DNA from 3 places in the Leclercia sp. LSNIH3 genome. Region 3 is predicted to be linked to each of the others. Evidence: predicted binding sites of a transcription regulator. Region 3 holds the regulator's gene; each other region holds the start of a gene.
What was found. The regulator CRP, encoded in region 3, controls carbon source genes, mostly activating them, when cyclic AMP is high. The targets are predictions, from matches to a motif close to ATGTGANNNNNNTCACAT.
Positions count from the first base shown of each region.

Region 1: C3F35_RS15615 (enolase C-terminal domain-like protein) is a predicted target of CRP. The motif match lies at 2,881-2,898, and genes of this name have one in related genera.
Region 2: focA (formate transporter FocA) is a predicted target of CRP. The motif match lies at 2,390-2,407, and genes of this name have one in related genera.

Region 1 is NZ_CP026387.1:3,208,420-3,214,095, forward strand. It holds gene C3F35_RS15605 (alpha/beta hydrolase) at 1-762, shown strand, start outside; partial or broken gene C3F35_RS15610 (GntR family transcriptional regulator) at 799-1,516, shown strand; gene C3F35_RS15615 (enolase C-terminal domain-like protein) at 1,504-2,703, opposite strand; gene C3F35_RS15620 (PTS transporter subunit EIIC) at 2,979-4,352, shown strand; rRNA gene C3F35_RS15630 (16S ribosomal RNA) at 4,804-5,676, shown strand, end outside.
Region 2 is NZ_CP026387.1:797,857-803,532, reverse strand. It holds gene pflB (formate C-acetyltransferase) at 1-1,422, opposite strand, end outside; gene focA (formate transporter FocA) at 1,474-2,331, opposite strand; gene ycaO (30S ribosomal protein S12 methylthiotransferase accessory factor YcaO) at 2,738-4,498, opposite strand; gene C3F35_RS03935 (DUF421 domain-containing protein) at 4,637-5,329, shown strand; gene serC (3-phosphoserine/phosphohydroxythreonine transaminase) at 5,492-5,676, shown strand, end outside.
Region 3 is NZ_CP026387.1:2,844,934-2,850,609, reverse strand. It holds gene C3F35_RS13730 (phosphoribulokinase) at 1-819, shown strand, start outside; gene C3F35_RS13725 (OsmC family protein) at 910-1,314, opposite strand; gene crp (cAMP-activated global transcriptional regulator CRP) at 1,624-2,256, shown strand; gene C3F35_RS13715 (YccS/YhfK family putative transporter) at 2,314-4,401, shown strand; gene argD (bifunctional acetylornithine/succinyldiaminopimelate transaminase) at 4,486-5,676, opposite strand, start outside.

The DNA.
Region 1 (5,676 bases), 360 kb from region 3:
GATCCGTACATCTCTGCGCAAAAAATAGCCAGCGATAGTGGTCTTACCAGTGAGAAACTTGACACAGAGCTTTTCCCGGTTGTGGCATGGCATCGAATCACGCCGCCGGTTCACTCCCTGCGGGTTTACATCGAAGGAGATGGCTTTGCCTGGAAGAGCCGCACAATCCCGTCCGATAATCCGACGCCGCGTAATCCCACGGGCCTGAAACTGGCTGCGGCAGATAAGCAGGCAAATGTGTTTTATCTTTCCCGGCCCTGCCAGTTCATCGGGCCGCCCTTACCGGCTAACTGCCGCGTAAATATCTGGACGCAGGACCGCTTCTCCCCCGTGGTGATTGATGCAATGAGCGAGGCGCTCAACCAGATAGTGCTGCGCTATCCTGGGGTACAGCTCGATTTGGTGGGTTACTCCGGGGGCGGCAATATTGCTGCGCTGCTGGCGGAACGCCGGAGCGATGTGCGTTCTCTGCGCACGGTGGCAGGCAATCTCGATGTGGCGTATGTGAATGCCATTCACCATGTCACGCCGATGCCCACGGCTGAGAATGCAATCGATCGTGCTCCCGCGCTTCGCGCCCTGCCGCAGATACATTACAGTGGCGGGGCCGACACCACCGTGCCGCCTGCTGTCGCCCGACGTTTTCAACAGGCAGTGGGGGGGAAGTGCGTGCAAACGGAAGTGGTCAGCGGAATGGAGCATGGTTCGGATTGGGGGGCAGTCTGGCCGGGATTACTGGCACAGGGGGTGCCGGAGTGCTGAGGTGTAAGCAACGTTGAATGACGTCAGGACCAAACAATGAAAAAGAAAGAGTTTGTCACCCAGGATCTGCTGAGCAAAATCTACCAGGACACCACGGCGGGGCCACGTAAGCTTCCCCCTGAAAGACAGCTGGCTGAAGAGTATGGTGTCTCGCGTTTTACTATCCGCCAGGCGCTGAAAATTGGTCAGTATTGGCGTGGTGCGGATCGTGCAGGGATCGGGGATCTGGATCAACGAGCATGCGCGTAATAACCCGCTGATTTACAACTCGATCACGGAAAAACGATTCGATCAGATGCGCTACCGGATGATTAGCCTGCATAAGAAGAGGCCCGATCGCGTGGCGCAGCAGATCTTCGGCATCGATGAAGAGAGTTTTATCTGGCACTTTTGCCGGTTGCGCTACGTCGATGACCAGCCTGTACAGCTGGAAGTGTCCAGCATGCCGGTTGCAGATTTCCCGGACCTTAATCAGCAGGCGATTGAGCGTTCCATCCAGCAGTACGTACTTAGCAAAGGGTTGATCATTTCACATATGCTGACGACCTACCGGGCGGTCAGCGTCAGTCGTGAACAGGCAGTCATTCTGGGCTGCAAAAAAGGCAGCCCGGCAATGCATATTAATAATCGCGGGATACTGGAGGGAGGCCGGGTCTTCGAAGTGAGCGATATTATTGATATCAACTACACCTGCACCTGGGTCAGCCCGTATAACCGCGATAATTTAGCCTGGCGACAAAATCAGGGCGTATGAAGGGTGCCGTCCGGCAGGCGGCTTTGCGTCCATTCGTGTGGGCGATAGACCACCGGGTGCGCGAGAGCCAGCTCTTCATTAAAGCCTGTGCCGATGCCGGGCGCTGTTGGGGGATAGATAAACCCGTCCTTCACCTCTGGCGCGCCAGGGAACACGCTGTCGGTAGTGGCGGAGCGCGGGATAAATTCCTGAATAGCCGCATTATGCAGGTGAATGTTCAGATGCGTATTCACCGCCACGCCGATGGGGGTCATATCACCGGGGCCATGCCAGGCGAGACGTACGCCGAAGGCCTGACACAGATGCGCCAGCTTCAGCGCGGGTGTGATACCGCCGATCTGCGAGATGTGGCAGCGAATAAAGTCGATGCGGCGATTCACGATAAGATCGTGCCATTCAGCTGGGTTATTGAATAACTCACCCATTGCCAACGGCACGCAGCTCTGCTGGCGAACCTGTTCCAGCCAGGCGCTCTGCTGTGGCGGCAAAATATCTTCGATAAAGTAGGGCTGATAAGGCTCGAGCTGTTTTGCCAGCTGTACGGCCTGCTGCGGGAATAAACGTTCGTGGACGTCATGTAAGAAATGGAGCTTCCAGCCATATTTTTCGCGCAGGGCGTGGAACATTTCCACGGTATTACGCATATATTCATGCTGATCGAACCACGCACCCGGGGTCGGGTTCTCGGGGGCATGCAATGCCGATGGCGTGCCGCCGTAAAAACCAAGCTGGCAGCGGATGTGGCGATAGCCTTGCGCCACCAGTTGATCGACGGAGGTAAAAAGCTCCTCCAGCGTTTCGCCGCTGGCGTGGCTGTAAGCCGGGATCGCATCGCGGGATTTACCGCCCAGCAACTGATACAGCGGCATGCCAGCCAGCTGCCCTTTAATATCCCACAGGGCCATATCCACGCCGGAGATGGCATTATTCATCGCCGGGCCGTTACGCCAGTAGGCGTTAACGTTCATCATTTGCCACAGATCTTCGATGTTACTGGCATCCCGGCCTACCAGCAGCGGTTTGAGGTATTCATCCACGAGCGTTTTAACCGCCAGCGGGCGCTGCTGAAAGGTGGCACAACCGTGTCCTACCAGCCCTTGCCCGGTAGTTACCCGGACAGTCACCAGGTTATGTCGGTCCGGCCGGGTAATAAAACACTCGATATTATTGATAATCACAGGCGTCACGAAAAACTCCTTTGCTGCGCTGTGGAAATACGGAACAGGAATATCATCGCCCTAAAAATGTTTACAGGTAAACCGTTTTTTTTAATATTTATTTTGGTCAGTTATTTGAATGTATATTAATTAAAAACCATACCAATTTTGGATTGATAGCGGTTTTGCGGCTCTGTTAGTGGTTAAATGTGAGCGACATCAACTTTTATTGGTTTGTTTTGTCTGGGTGGTTTATCTATTCTCGTGGCATCACTAAAACAACAACCATACCGGCAGGAGTCTTTATGGGGACGCAAGAAGCCATCAATAATATTATTCGTCTGGTAGGCGGCCAGGGGAATATTAATAAAGTCTGGCACTGTATGACGCGGCTACGGTTTGATTTAATCGACGATAATAAGGTTGACCAGACCGCAATCAAAAATCTGCCTGGCGTACTTGGCGCGCAGCTCCAGAGCGATCAGTTTCAGGTGATTATCGGGCCAAAGGTAAACAGCTGGTACGAGCAAATGCTTAATGTGCTCGGACAGGGGAATGAGAAAGCGCCGACGGCGACAAAGGGACGTAAAAGCCTGGTGTCCCTCTTTATGGATACCGTCTCGGGGGTGTTTGGCCCGATTGTTCCGGCCATTGCCGGTGCCGGGATGATCAAAGGATTGCTGGCCGGGCTGATCGCGCTGAAGGTGGTTTCGGCGAAAAGCGATACCGTTATGGTTATCGACCTGATTGCCAGCGGCGTCTTCTATTTCCTGCCGTTCTTTCTTGCTGTGTCGGCGGCGAAGATCTTTAAGACCAACGAGTATCTCGCCGCGGCGGTGGCCGCCTGTCTGATGTACCCTTCTTTAATAGAAGCAGCGAAAGCCCTGGCGACCCATCAGGAGGGGGCGGTTAGTGCCCTCTGGTTAATGAATGCGATCCCGGTCTCCGTCTTTAACTATGCTTCGAGCGTCATACCGGTGATCTTCTCAGTGCTGGCATTGAGCTATATCCATCGCTGGGTAGACAGCATCATGCCGGATGTTCTGAAAACGGTGTTCACGCCCACGCTCACCCTCTTTATAGGTGCGCTGGCGGCGCTGGTGGTGATCGGCCCGATTGGAATCTGGCTCGGTAAAGGACTCGCCTTCTTTATAGAGGGGCTATTTAGCGTGTCGGCCAGCTTTGCCGGGCTTATCGTTGGTGCCATCCGCCCGGTGGCGATCCTGACCGGGATGCACCATGCGATGACGCCGATTGCTCTGCAGAACTTTAGCGACCGCGGCTACGACATGCTGATGCCGATGATGTTTATGGCCAATATGGCGATTGCGGGGGCGACATTTGCTATCTGGCGTCTGAGCCGGGACCGTCAGGAAAGAACCGTTACGCTATCGGCAGGCATCTCTGCGCTGCTGGGCATTACCGAGCCGGCACTCTTTGGTGTTCTGACGCGTTACAAGAAAGCATTCATCGCCGCGACGGTGGCCAGCTCCCTGGCTTCAGCCTTTATTGCCTTCTTCGGTGTGCGTCTCTATGGCTACATTCTGTCGAGCATCTTCAGTTTGCCTGCTTATATAGGCCCGTATTTTGTCTTTGCTCTGGCAGGGGTGGCGATCTCATTGGTGCTTTCCTTTACCTTAACCACCATTCTGGTGAGGAAAGAGCAAGTCGCAGAGTGATTCTGGCCCCGTCTTAGCGTGTATGTCGCAGGGAATCTGAGTGTTTTTGTGGATAACTCTGTGGGCAAATGCGTATAAGGCGGGGTTTTGCTGGGGAATGCAGCAGTCAGTCATTTTTCTGTCATTTAAGGGTTGCGGCCTGAAGAGAACTCCCTATAATGCGCCTCCATCGACACGGCAGATGTGAATCACTTCACACAAACAGCCGGGCCGGTTGAAGAGAAAAGCGTGAAATAATCGCTTGACTCTGAAAGAGGAAAGCGTAATATACGCCACCTCGCAACGGTGAGCGAAAGCCGCGTTGCACTGCTCTTTAACAATTTATCAGACAATCTGTGTGGGCACTCAAAGTGACATGGATTCTTAACGTCCTCGGACGAAAAATGAATACCAAGTCTCTGAGTGAACATACGTAATTCATTACGAAGTTTAATTCACGAGCATCAAACTTAAATTGAAGAGTTTGATCATGGCTCAGATTGAACGCTGGCGGCAGGCCTAACACATGCAAGTCGAACGGTAGCACAGAGAGCTTGCTCTCGGGTGACGAGTGGCGGACGGGTGAGTAATGTCTGGGAAACTGCCTGATGGAGGGGGATAACTACTGGAAACGGTAGCTAATACCGCATAACGTCGCAAGACCAAAGAGGGGGACCTTCGGGCCTCTTGCCATCAGATGTGCCCAGATGGGATTAGCTAGTAGGTGGGGTAATGGCTCACCTAGGCGACGATCCCTAGCTGGTCTGAGAGGATGACCAGCCACACTGGAACTGAGACACGGTCCAGACTCCTACGGGAGGCAGCAGTGGGGAATATTGCACAATGGGCGCAAGCCTGATGCAGCCATGCCGCGTGTATGAAGAAGGCCTTCGGGTTGTAAAGTACTTTCAGCGGGGAGGAAGGTGTTGTGGTTAATAACCACAGCAATTGACGTTACCCGCAGAAGAAGCACCGGCTAACTCCGTGCCAGCAGCCGCGGTAATACGGAGGGTGCAAGCGTTAATCGGAATTACTGGGCGTAAAGCGCACGCAGGCGGTCTGTCAAGTCGGATGTGAAATCCCCGGGCTCAACCTGGGAACTGCATTCGAAACTGGCAGGCTAGAGTCTTGTAGAGGGGGGTAGAATTCCAGGTGTAGCGGTGAAATGCGTAGAGATCTGGAGGAATACCGGTGGCGAAGGCGGCCCCCTGGACAAAGACTGACGCTCAGGTGCGAAAGCGTGGGGAGCAAACAGGATTAGATACCCTGGTAGTCCACGCCGTAAACGATGTCGACTTGGAGGTTGTTCCCTTGAGGAGTGGCTTCCGGAGCTAACGCGTTAAGT
Region 2 (5,676 bases), 2.0 Mb from region 3:
GTCGAAGTTCAGGACATCGCCTTTGATCGGCTCAGACTTAGGACCAACCTGCATTTTCAGTTTTTCATCAACGCCGCCGTTGATTGCATACAGCATGGTTTTCGCGAGGTTAGCACGCGCACCGAAGAACTGCATTTGCTTACCAACAACCATTGGGCTTACGCAGCATGCAATCGCGTAGTCATCGTTGTTGAAGTCTGGACGCATCAGGTCATCGTTCTCGTACTGCAGAGAAGAGGTGTCGATGGATACTTTAGCGGCATATTTTTTGAAGTTCAGTGGCAGTTTTTCAGACCACAGAACAGTGATGTTCGGCTCCGGTGATGGCCCCATGGTGTACAGGGTGTTCAGGAAGCGGAAGCTGTTTTTAGTCACCAGAGTACGGCCATCTACGCCCATACCGCCGATAGATTCAGTTGCCCAGATTGGGTCACCGGAGAACAGCTCATCATACTCAGGGGTACGCAGGAAGCGAACCATACGCAGTTTCATGACCAGGTGGTCAATCATTTCCTGTGCGTCTTGTTCGGTGATTTTGCCTGCTTTCAGGTCACGTTCGATGTAGGCATCCAGGAAGGTGGATACACGACCGAAGGACATTGCTGCGCCGTTCTGAGATTTAACCGCTGCCAGGTAACCGAAGTAAGTCCACTGGATAGCTTCCTGAGCGTTGGTCGCAGGACCGGAGATATCGCAACCGTATTTCGCTGCCATCTCTTTGATCTGACCCAGCGCACGGTGCTGTTCGGAGATCTCTTCACGCAGACGGATAGTCGCTTCCAGGTTAACGCCATTTTCCAGATCGGACTGCAGAGACAGGAACTGTGCGTATTTGTCTTTCAGCAGGAAGTCGATACCGTACAGCGCAACGCGACGGTAGTCACCGATGATACGACCACGGCCATATGCATCTGGCAGACCGGTCAGGACGCCTGATTTACGGCAGTTCAGGATGTCTTTGGTGTAAACGTCAAACACGCCCTGGTTGTGGGTTTTGCGGTATTCAGTGAAGATTTTCTTCAGCATTGGGTCCAGCTCGCGATCGTACGCTTTGCAGGAACCTTCTACCATTTTGATACCACCGAACGGGATAATCGCGCGTTTCAGTGGTGCTTCAGTTTGCAGACCAACAATCTTCTCGAGGGATTTGTTGATATAACCCGCGTCGTGAGAAGTAATGGTGGACGCGATGGAGGTGTCGAAATCAACAGGCGCGTGAGTGCGGTTTTCCTGCTTAACGCCTTCCATAACGCTGTCCCACAGGGCAGTGGTTGCGTCGGTAGCACCGGCCAGGAAGGATTCGTCACCTTCATATGGGGTGTAGTTTTTCTGGATGAAGTCACGAACGTTGACTTCATTCTGCCAATCACCTTTGGCAAAACCTTCCCATGCTGCGGCTAACTTTTCATTAAGTTCGGACATGTAACACCTACCTTCTTAAGTGGATTTTTTATTTACTGCCTGAGAAAACCATTAATGATGGTTATCGCCACGCAGGTAAATGACCCAGTATGTCAACCCAACCAGCAGACCACCGCCAATAATGTTCCCGATTGTGACTGGGATCAGGTTATCAGTAATGAAGTTCATAACGGTCAGGTGAGAGAAACTTTCCGGGCTGGAACCGACTGCGGTCCAGAACTCCGGGCTGGCAAAATCACGGATTACAATACCCAGAGGGATCATAAACATGTTTGCAATACTGTGTTCAAAGCCGCTGGCAACGAACATGGCGACAGGCAGAACCATGATCATGGCTTTGTCCATCAGGCTGCGCCCTGAGTAGCTCATCCAGACGGCCAGGCAGACCATCAGGTTGGCGAGGATGCCAAGCGCAACGGCTTCAATAAATGTGTGGTGTACTTTGTGGTCGGCGGTTTGCAGGACGTTAAGCCCCCATGCGCCGTTGGCGGTCATATATTCACCTGACAACCACATCAACAGGACAAAAAGCAGGCAGCCAACCAGGTTTCCAACGTAAACGTTGAGCCAGTTTTTAGCCAGCTGACCCCAGGTTATCTTACCGCTGGCTTTCGCGACGACGATAAGGACCGTTGAGGTAAAGAGGTCAGCGCCGCAAATTACGCAAAGGATCAGACCCAGTGAGAAACAGATGCCGCCGATAAGCTTAGCGATACCAAAAGGCATCCCGGCAGTACCGGTGGTGGCGGTGATATAGAAAACAAAGGCAATGGAGATGAACACCCCGGCAGTGATGGCCAGGAAGAACGTCGTCATCGGTTGTTTCGTTGCTTTATAGACACCCGCTTCTTCGGCAACTTTTGCCATTGCGGCTGGGAGTAAAAGATCAAAAGGGTTGTCAGCTTTCACACTAACTCTCTCTTTATTAAGTCGGCGACGAGATACTAACAAAGCATTATAGAAGAGAAATTGATGTAGATCATATCTCGCCTGGCTTATAGGCCCGCAAAGTGCGTGGTTTTCCAGCGAATGCGGTGTAAGTATTTGATTATCCGTATAAAAATATATTTTAAAAGTTATAAAATGATTTGATTTTTTTCTTAATACCTTCTCCCGGGCAGTTAATTATAATGGAGTATTTAATATAAAAAGTAACAATAACCGGTAGGTCGCCAATATCATAGCTACCATTATTTAACCTTATTATTACAATTAAAATTTCTTGCCGCAGAAATAAAAAAACGGGGCAATAAAATTGCCCCGTAATATAACGTAGGTGATTGTATACGCCTACTGTTTGTAATGCTATGTAACGTTATTTAGCCCAGTAAGCGCTTTTGGCCTTCTGCAATTTCTCATAGGCCTTCAGCAACGACTGGTGAGCAGGGAAGGCTTTCAGATCACTATCCACTGCCTGCAGGCCGTAGAATGGCGCTTCGCCGCTCAGGGCTGCGCTGGCATTCTCTACCGCGTCGGCACCGTACATGCGGGTAAAGGCGTTCAGATACTGCAGCGGCTCACGATCTTCTTCCTGCGCCAGCAACAGCAGCGTCTGCAGACAACGATAGTAATTCGCGCGTTCTGCGCTGAAGACCGAGGCGTTGAACTCAATGGTCCACTCGGTCCAGATCAGCGCCTGCTCAAGATCGCCGCCTGCCAGCGCCAGCATCGCCTTCAGCTCACCGATACGCAGGGTGTACCAGCCGTTATCTTTGCCTGTTGCCAGGCCCAGCAGCTCGCGCACGCGGGTAAAGTCGTCGTGGCCTTCGTCGTCCAGTTGGGTAATAAGGTTCAGATAGTCCTCTTTCTCCCACGCGCTCTCCGGCAGGGCCAGCAGGGTTTCGCGCAGGTGCGCGCCCATGCTGTTGTTCGCCAGCCACAGGTCTTCAACCGGATAGATATCGGACATGCCCGGAACCAGAATACGGCAGGCGTACACGCCCAGGTGCTCGTAATCCGCGATGTACACTTCCTGGTTTTCGGCAGTGAAGATCGCCATCAGGGTAGCGAACTCTTCTTCCGTGGTGCCAGCGAAGCTCCAGTCAACAAATGGATAATCCGCGTCCTGCTTGAACATATCCCAGGAGATCGAGCCGCTGGAGTCGATGAAGTGGGTTTCCAGGTTGGCGTGCTCAGCCACTTCCTCATCATCGAAGGTCGGCGGGGTAAACACGTCCAGATCTTTCAGGCTACGGCCCTGCAGCAGTTCGGTGACGGTACGCTCCAGCGCCACGCCGAAGTCCGGGTGTGCACCGAAGGAGGCGAAGCAGGTGCCGTTCGCCGGGTTGAACAGCACGACGCAGATCACCGGGTACTTACCGCCCAGAGAGCCGTCATAGGCAAAGATTGGGAAACCTTCGGCTTCCAGTTTGGCAATGGACTCCACCACGCCCGGATAGCGGGCCAGCACGTCAGCCGGGATCTCCGGCAGGCTGATGGATTCTGCGATAATGCGGTTTTTAATATGACGCTCAAACACCTCGGACAAGCCCTGAACGCGCGCTTCGTTGCGGGTGTTACCGGCGGACATTCCGTTTGAGACATACAGGTTGCCGACGATGTTCATCGGGATATAGACGGTTTGTTCATCAGACTGACGGGTAAACGGCAGGGCGCAGATACCGCGATCTTCGTTACCTGACTGTAGATCGATCAGCATGCTGGCGGTCAGCTGATTTTCCAGATCGTAAAACGCGCGCAGGCGATCGTCGAGGATCCCTTCTGGCAGTTCGTCGTCTTCGGTCAGCGGGAACCATTTTTCATTTGGGTAGTGAACAAACGGGCCATTCGCCACGGTATCGCCCAGCCAGAAATCGGCAAAGAAATAGTTGGTGGACAGACGCTCAAAATACTCACCCAGTGCAGAGGCCAGTGCTGCTTTTTTAGTGGCACCTTTGCCGTTGGTAAAGCACAACGCGCACTCTTTATCGCGAATATGCACAGACCAGACATGAGGGACCGGGTTGAGCCAGGAGGCTTCTTCGATATTAAAGCCCAGGTCGGTCAGTTTTTGCTGGAAGCGAGCGATGGAATCTTCCAGGGCGGCGTCTTTGCCGGGGATAAACGTTTGAGTCATGGCGATCACTTATATCGTACGGAAAGCGCGCAATGATACGGGTTTTGCATGGCAGGCGCTATCTTCCCGGCGGTTTCGGCGAAAATAAAAGGCTGGGCTATGCTTACATGGAGTAACTTACTGTAAAGGAATATAAAAATGAAAGCATTCGATCTTCAGCGAATGGCCTTTGATAAAGTCCCCGTTGAGTTTTTAGGCGAGGTTGCGCTGCGAAGTCTTTATACCTTTGTACTGGTTTTCCTGTTCCTCAAAATTACCGGGCGGCGCGGCGTGCGTCAGATGTCGCTCTTCGAAGTGTTAATCATTCTGACACTGGGATCGGCGGCGGGTGACGTGGCGTTTTATGACGATGTGCCGATGATTCCCGTCTTCATTGTTTTTGTCACCCTGGCGTTGCTCTACCGGCTGGTAATGTGGCTGATGTCGAAAAGTGAAAAGCTGGAAGATCTGCTGGAGGGAAAACCGGTCGCCATTGTCGAAGATGGCAAGCTGGCCTGGGAAAAAGTACAGCGCGCCAACATGACCGAGTTTGAATTCTTTATGGAACTGCGGGCCAGCAGCGTCGAGCAGCTAGGGCAGGTCAAACTTGCTATTATGGAGACCAATGGGCAGATAAGCGTTTACTTCTACGACGATGACCAGGTTAAGCCCGGGCTGTGCATCTTGCCGGATGAATTTGTGGAACGTTTTATGACGATACCGGAAGTCGGCGATTATGCCTGCCGGCGTTGTGGTCATGTTCAGACTCTACAGGCCGGGGCGCATCAATTATGCCCACGCTGCACGAATCCAGAATGGACGAAGGTTAGCCGGGCCAAACGCATCACCTGACAGCGATTTTGTCGGTTTTGTGACAGCGCGCTGGCAGAATCTATTGTGTGACGGCGGGCACATTTCCAGGGTCATAAGTTTTAGACATTGCGGCGCGTGTCACTGAATGATAAAACCGATATCCACAGTTATAACTTATGGCTTTTAGCGTGGTGAGGGGAAATGGCTCAGGTCTTTAATTTTAGTTCAGGTCCGGCAATGTTACCGGCGGAAGTGCTCAAACAGGCTCAACAGGAGCTGTGTGACTGGAACGGTCTGGGCACGTCAGTGATGGAAGTCAGCCACCGTGGTAAACCGTTTATTGAGGTGGCAGAAGAGGCAGAAGCAGATTTTCGTTTCCTGCTGAA
Region 3 (5,676 bases):
ACCACCACCACCAGCCTCGCCTTTCGTAAGATCTTCTCCCAGCTGCATCTGCGTGCCGCAGAAGTGGAAGGCGACAGCTTTCACCGCTTCACCCGTCCTGAGATGGACATGGCCATCCGTAAGGCGCGCGATCTCGGCAAACACATCAGCTATTTTGGCCCTGAAGCGAACGACTTTGGCCTGCTGGAACAAACCTTCGCCGAATACGGGCGGAGCGGCACCGGCCAGTCGCGCAAATACCTGCACACCTATGACGAAGCGGTGCCCTGGAACCAGGTGCCAGGCACCTTTACCCCCTGGCAGCCGCTGCCGGAACCGACCGACGTCCTCTTTTACGAAGGCCTGCATGGCGGGGTAGTCACGCCGGATCACGACGTGGCGCGCCATGTTGATCTGCTGGTGGGGGTCGTGCCTATTGTCAACCTGGAGTGGATCCAGAAGCTGACGCGGGATACCAGCGAACGCGGCCATTCCCGCGAGGCGGTGATGGACTCCGTGGTGCGCTCCATGGAGGATTACATTAACTTCCTGACGCCACAGTTTTCCCGCACCCACATTAACTTCCAGCGCGTCCCGACCGTGGACACCTCGAACCCCTTTGCCGCTAAAGGCATCCCTTCGCTGGACGAGAGCTTCGTGGTGATCCATTTCCGCAATCTGGACAATATCGATTACCCCTGGCTACTGGCGATGCTACAGGGCTCGTTTATCTCGCACATCAATACGCTGGTGGTCCCGGGCGGGAAGATGGGGCTGGCGATGGAGTTAATCATGATGCCGCTGGTGCAGCGGTTGATGGAAGGGAAGAAGATCGACTGAGGCTGTGTCGCCCGGTGGCGCTACGCTAACGGGCCTACAGAAACCTACTGGCCGGGCAAACGACGTGCCGCCCGGCGTTTTATCCGGGGCTTACGCCTCGATCACTTCATACGAGTGGGTAATGTTGACCGCTTTCTCCAGCATCAGCGCTACGGAACAGTACTTCTCCGCAGAGAGATCCACCGCGCGGGATATCGCAGCGTCTTTCAGTTGTTTGCCGGTGACCACGAAATGAAGATTGATATGGGTGAACAGGCGCGGCGCCTCTTCACGACGCTCTGAGGTCAGCTTAACTTCACAGTCGGTCACATCGTGACGTCCTTTTTGCAGGATCGACACCACGTCGATCGCGCTGCATCCGCCTGCCGCCATCAGGACAACTTCCATCGGGCTTGGCGCTTTGTCGCCGGAGTTGCCATCCATTAAAATCTGGTGCCCGGAAGCCGACTCACCAAGGAACGTTAACCCTTCGACCCATTTCACACGTGCTTGCATTTTAATTAACTCCAGGATTGCATTTTTCCTGACAGATTACGCGTCAGTAACAATTCTGACAACGGAAGTCGACCTGCATCAAGCTGAAGCGAGACACCAGGAGACAGGCGGCGAAAGCTATGCTAAAACAGTCGAGATGCTACAGTAATACATTGACGTTGCACATGTATGCAGAGGACATCACACATTACAGGCTGCTAATTATTGTGCAGGCCAGACCCCAGGCAAGGGGAAGAATTCGATTGCAACCCCAGAGTACAGGTACATAGCCAGACTCTGGAGCCAGCTTATAACAGAGGATAACAGCGCATGGTGCTTGGCAAACCGCAAACAGACCCGACTCTCGAATGGTTCTTGTCTCATTGCCATATTCATAAGTACCCATCGAAGAGCACGCTGATTCACCAGGGTGAAAAAGCGGAAACGTTGTATTACATCGTCAAAGGCTCGGTGGCAGTGCTGATCAAAGATGAAGAAGGCAAAGAGATGATCCTCTCTTACCTGAATCAGGGAGATTTCATCGGCGAACTGGGCCTGTTTGAAGAAGGACAGGAGCGTAGCGCCTGGGTCCGTGCAAAAACCGCGTGTGAAGTGGCTGAGATCTCCTATAAAAAGTTCCGCCAGCTCATTCAGGTTAACCCGGATATCCTGATGCGCCTCTCTTCGCAGATGGCTCGCCGTCTGCAGGTCACGTCCGAGAAAGTGGGTAACCTCGCCTTCCTCGACGTAACAGGCCGCATTGCTCAGACCCTGCTGAACCTGGCGAAACAGCCAGACGCCATGACCCACCCGGACGGTATGCAAATTAAAATTACCCGTCAGGAGATTGGTCAGATCGTCGGATGTTCTCGTGAGACAGTAGGCCGTATTCTGAAAATGCTGGAAGATCAAAACCTGATTTCTGCCCACGGTAAAACCATCGTGGTTTACGGAACACGTTAATTCCGCTAAAACGGCGTGACATCGCATGATGACACGCCGTTTTTGTCTCTATCACCCATGTGGCGCAGGCTCATTTATCACCCGGAAGTTAACTACGCACTGCGGCAAACGCTGGTGTTGTGTCTTCCTGTGGCTGTAGGTTTGATCCTCGGCGATCTGCAACACGGCCTGCTCTTCTCCCTCGTTCCTGCCTGCTGCAACATTGCTGGCCTGGACACACCGCATAAACGCTTTTTTAAACGCCTGACTATTGGCGGCTGCCTGTTTGCCGGCTGTAGCCTGGCCGTACAGCTGTTGCTGGCGCGCGATATTCCGCTGCCCCTCATTCTGACCGTGCTGGCGATGACGTTAGGGGTCACGGCAGAGATCAGTGCCCTGCATGCCCGACTGCTGCCCGCCTCGCTGATTGCGGCCATCTTTACCCTGAGCCTGGCGGGGAACATGCCGGTCTGGGAGCCGCTACTGCTCTATACGCTGGGCACCCTCTGGTACGGGCTGTTTAACTGGTTCTGGTTCTGGATGTGGCGCGAACAACCGCTGCGGGAATCCTTGAGCGTGCTCTATCAGCAGCTGGCCGATTATTGCGAAGCAAAATACACCCTGCTGACGCAGCATACCGACCCTGAAAAATCGTTGCCGCCGCTGCTGGCTCGCCAGCAGAAGGTGGTCGATCTGATCAGCCTCTGTTATCAGCAGCTGCATATGCTGGCGGCCAACAGAAATCACGAATACAAACGCCTGCTGCGCACCTTCCAGGTGGGGCTGGATCTGCAGGAGCATATCTCGGTCAGCCTGCATCACCCGAAGGAGGTGCAGAAGCTGGTGGAGCGCAGCCACGCCGAAGCGGTGATACGCTGGAACGCGCAGACCGTTGCGGCACGCCTGCGGGTGTTGGCTGACGATATTCTCTATCATCGTTATCCCACCCGGTTTACCATGGACAAGCAGCTTGGCGCGCTGGAGAAAATCGCCCGTCAGCACCCGGATAACCCGGTGGGCCAGTTCTGCGCCTGGCACTTCAGCCGTATTGCCCGCGTTCTGCGCACGCAACGCCCGCTCTATCCGCGCGATCTGATGGCCGACAAACAGAAACGCCTGCCATTGTTCCCCGCCCTCAAAAGCTATCTGTCGCTGAAGTCTGCCGCCCTGCGTAATGCGGCGCGCATCAGCGTGATGCTGAGTATCGCCAGCCTGATGGGCATGGCGCTGCACCTGCCGAAACCTTACTGGATCCTAATGACCGTGCTGCTGGTGACGCAAAACGGCTACAGCGCGACGCGGGTACGTATTCTTCACCGGGCGGCCGGCACCATGGTGGGGCTGATCATCGCGGGCGTGACCCTGCACTTACACGTCCCGGAAGGTTATACCCTTGCCGGAATGCTGATAGTGACCCTGGTGAGCTACCTGATCATTCGCAAGAGCTACGGCTGGGCGACGGTGGGCTTTACGGTCACAGCGGTATATACCCTGCAACTGCTGACCCTGAACGGCGAGCAATTTATTATCGCCCGGCTGGCCGATACCCTGATTGGCTGCCTGATTGCTTTCGGTGGAATGGTCTGGCTGTGGCCACAGTGGCAGAGCGGGCTGCTGCGCCAGAATGCCCATGATGCACTGGAGGCCGATCAGGAAGCCATCCGCCTGATCCTCAGCGACGATCCGCAGCCGACGCCGCTGGCCTGGCAGCGCATGAAGATCAACCAGGCGCACAACGCGCTGTTCAACTCACTCAACCAGGCGATGCAGGAGCCGGGCTTCAACTCGGCATATCTGGCAGATATGAAGCTGTGGGTGACCCACAGTCAGTTTATCGTTGAGCATATCAACGCGATGACGACCCTGGCACGGGAGCATACGATGCTGACGCCGGACCTGGCGCAGCGTTATCTGCAATCGTGTGAAATTGCCCTTCAACGCTGCCAGCAGCGTCTGGAGTATGATTCACCGGGCGAAAGCGGCGATGAGAATATCCTGGAAGCCCCCGAAACCATGACCTACGGTCCTATGAGCACGCTGGAACAACATCTGCAGCGCACCCTCGGGCATCTGAACACCATGCACACCATTTCGTCAGTGGCATGGCGTCAGCGCCCGCATCATGGGATTTGGTTGATCCGGCGGTTGAAACGAACACCGCATTAAACGCAAAACGGTAACCCCCAGGTTACCGTTTTTTATATATGCGCCCTCTGCGTGCAGGAGAGGATGAGGATAAACGCAGCGCCCTTACGGCTGCACCACGCGCTTCACCGCCTGTGCAAAGCGGGTCATCCCTTCATCGATATCCTGACTTTCCACCAGCAGCGACGGCGCAAAGCGCATTACGTCCGGCCCGGCGTTGAGCACCATCGCCCCTTCACTGGCGGCGGCGTAGAGGAAATCGCGCGCCCGGCCTTTGTATTGCGGCTTCAGCTCGGCGCCAATCAACAGCCCCATGCCGCGAATATCGCTGAACACATCGTACCGGGCATCGATCTGCTGGAGGTGTTTCACAAACTGCTCGCGCTTCGTCATCACACCGCTCAACACTTCCGGCGTATTAATGATATCGAACGCCGCCCCTGCCACCGCACACGCCAGCGGGTTGCCGCCGTAAGTGGAGCCGTGAGAGCCGACGTGGAACGCCGAGGCAATATCCTGGGTGGTGAGCACCGCGCTGACCGGGAAACCACCGCCGAGCGCTTTGGCGCTGGTCAGGATGTCTGGCGTCACGCCGTAATGCATATAGGCAAACAGATTCCCGGTACGCCCCATGCCGCTCTGCACCTCATCAAACACCAGCAGCGCCTGGTGCTGGTCGCACAACTCGCGCAGCCCCTGCAGGAACTCCGGGGTCGCCGCCATCACGCCGCCTTCACCCTGAATCGGCTCGACCACCACGGCACAGGTGTGATCGTCCATCACTGCTTTCACCGCATGCAGATCGTTAAACGGCACGTGAATGATGTCGGCTGGTTTCGGGCCAAAGCCGTCGGAATATTTAGGCTGGCCGCCCACGGTCACCGTAAAGAGCGACCGGCCATGGAAAGCGTTATGGAAGGCGATGATTTTGGTTTTAAACGGGCTATGGCGGGTGGAGGCGTAGTAGCGCGCCAGCTTAAAGGCCGTTTCGTTGGCTTCGGTGCCGGAGTTCATAAACAGCACGCGCTCGGCAAAGGTGGCGTCGATAATTTTACGCCCCAGACGCAGCGCCGGTTCGTTGGTGAAGACGTTGCTGGTGTGCCACAGGGTTTCACCCTGAGTTTTGAGCGCCTCGACCAGCGCCGGGTGACAGTGGCCTAACGCCGTCACCGCAATTCCGCCCGCAAAATCAATGTACTCTTTACCCTGCTGATCCCAGACGCGGCTGCCTTTCCCCTTCACCGGGATAAACTCAGCCGGTGCATAAATTGGCAGGATAACTTCATCGAATGTTGC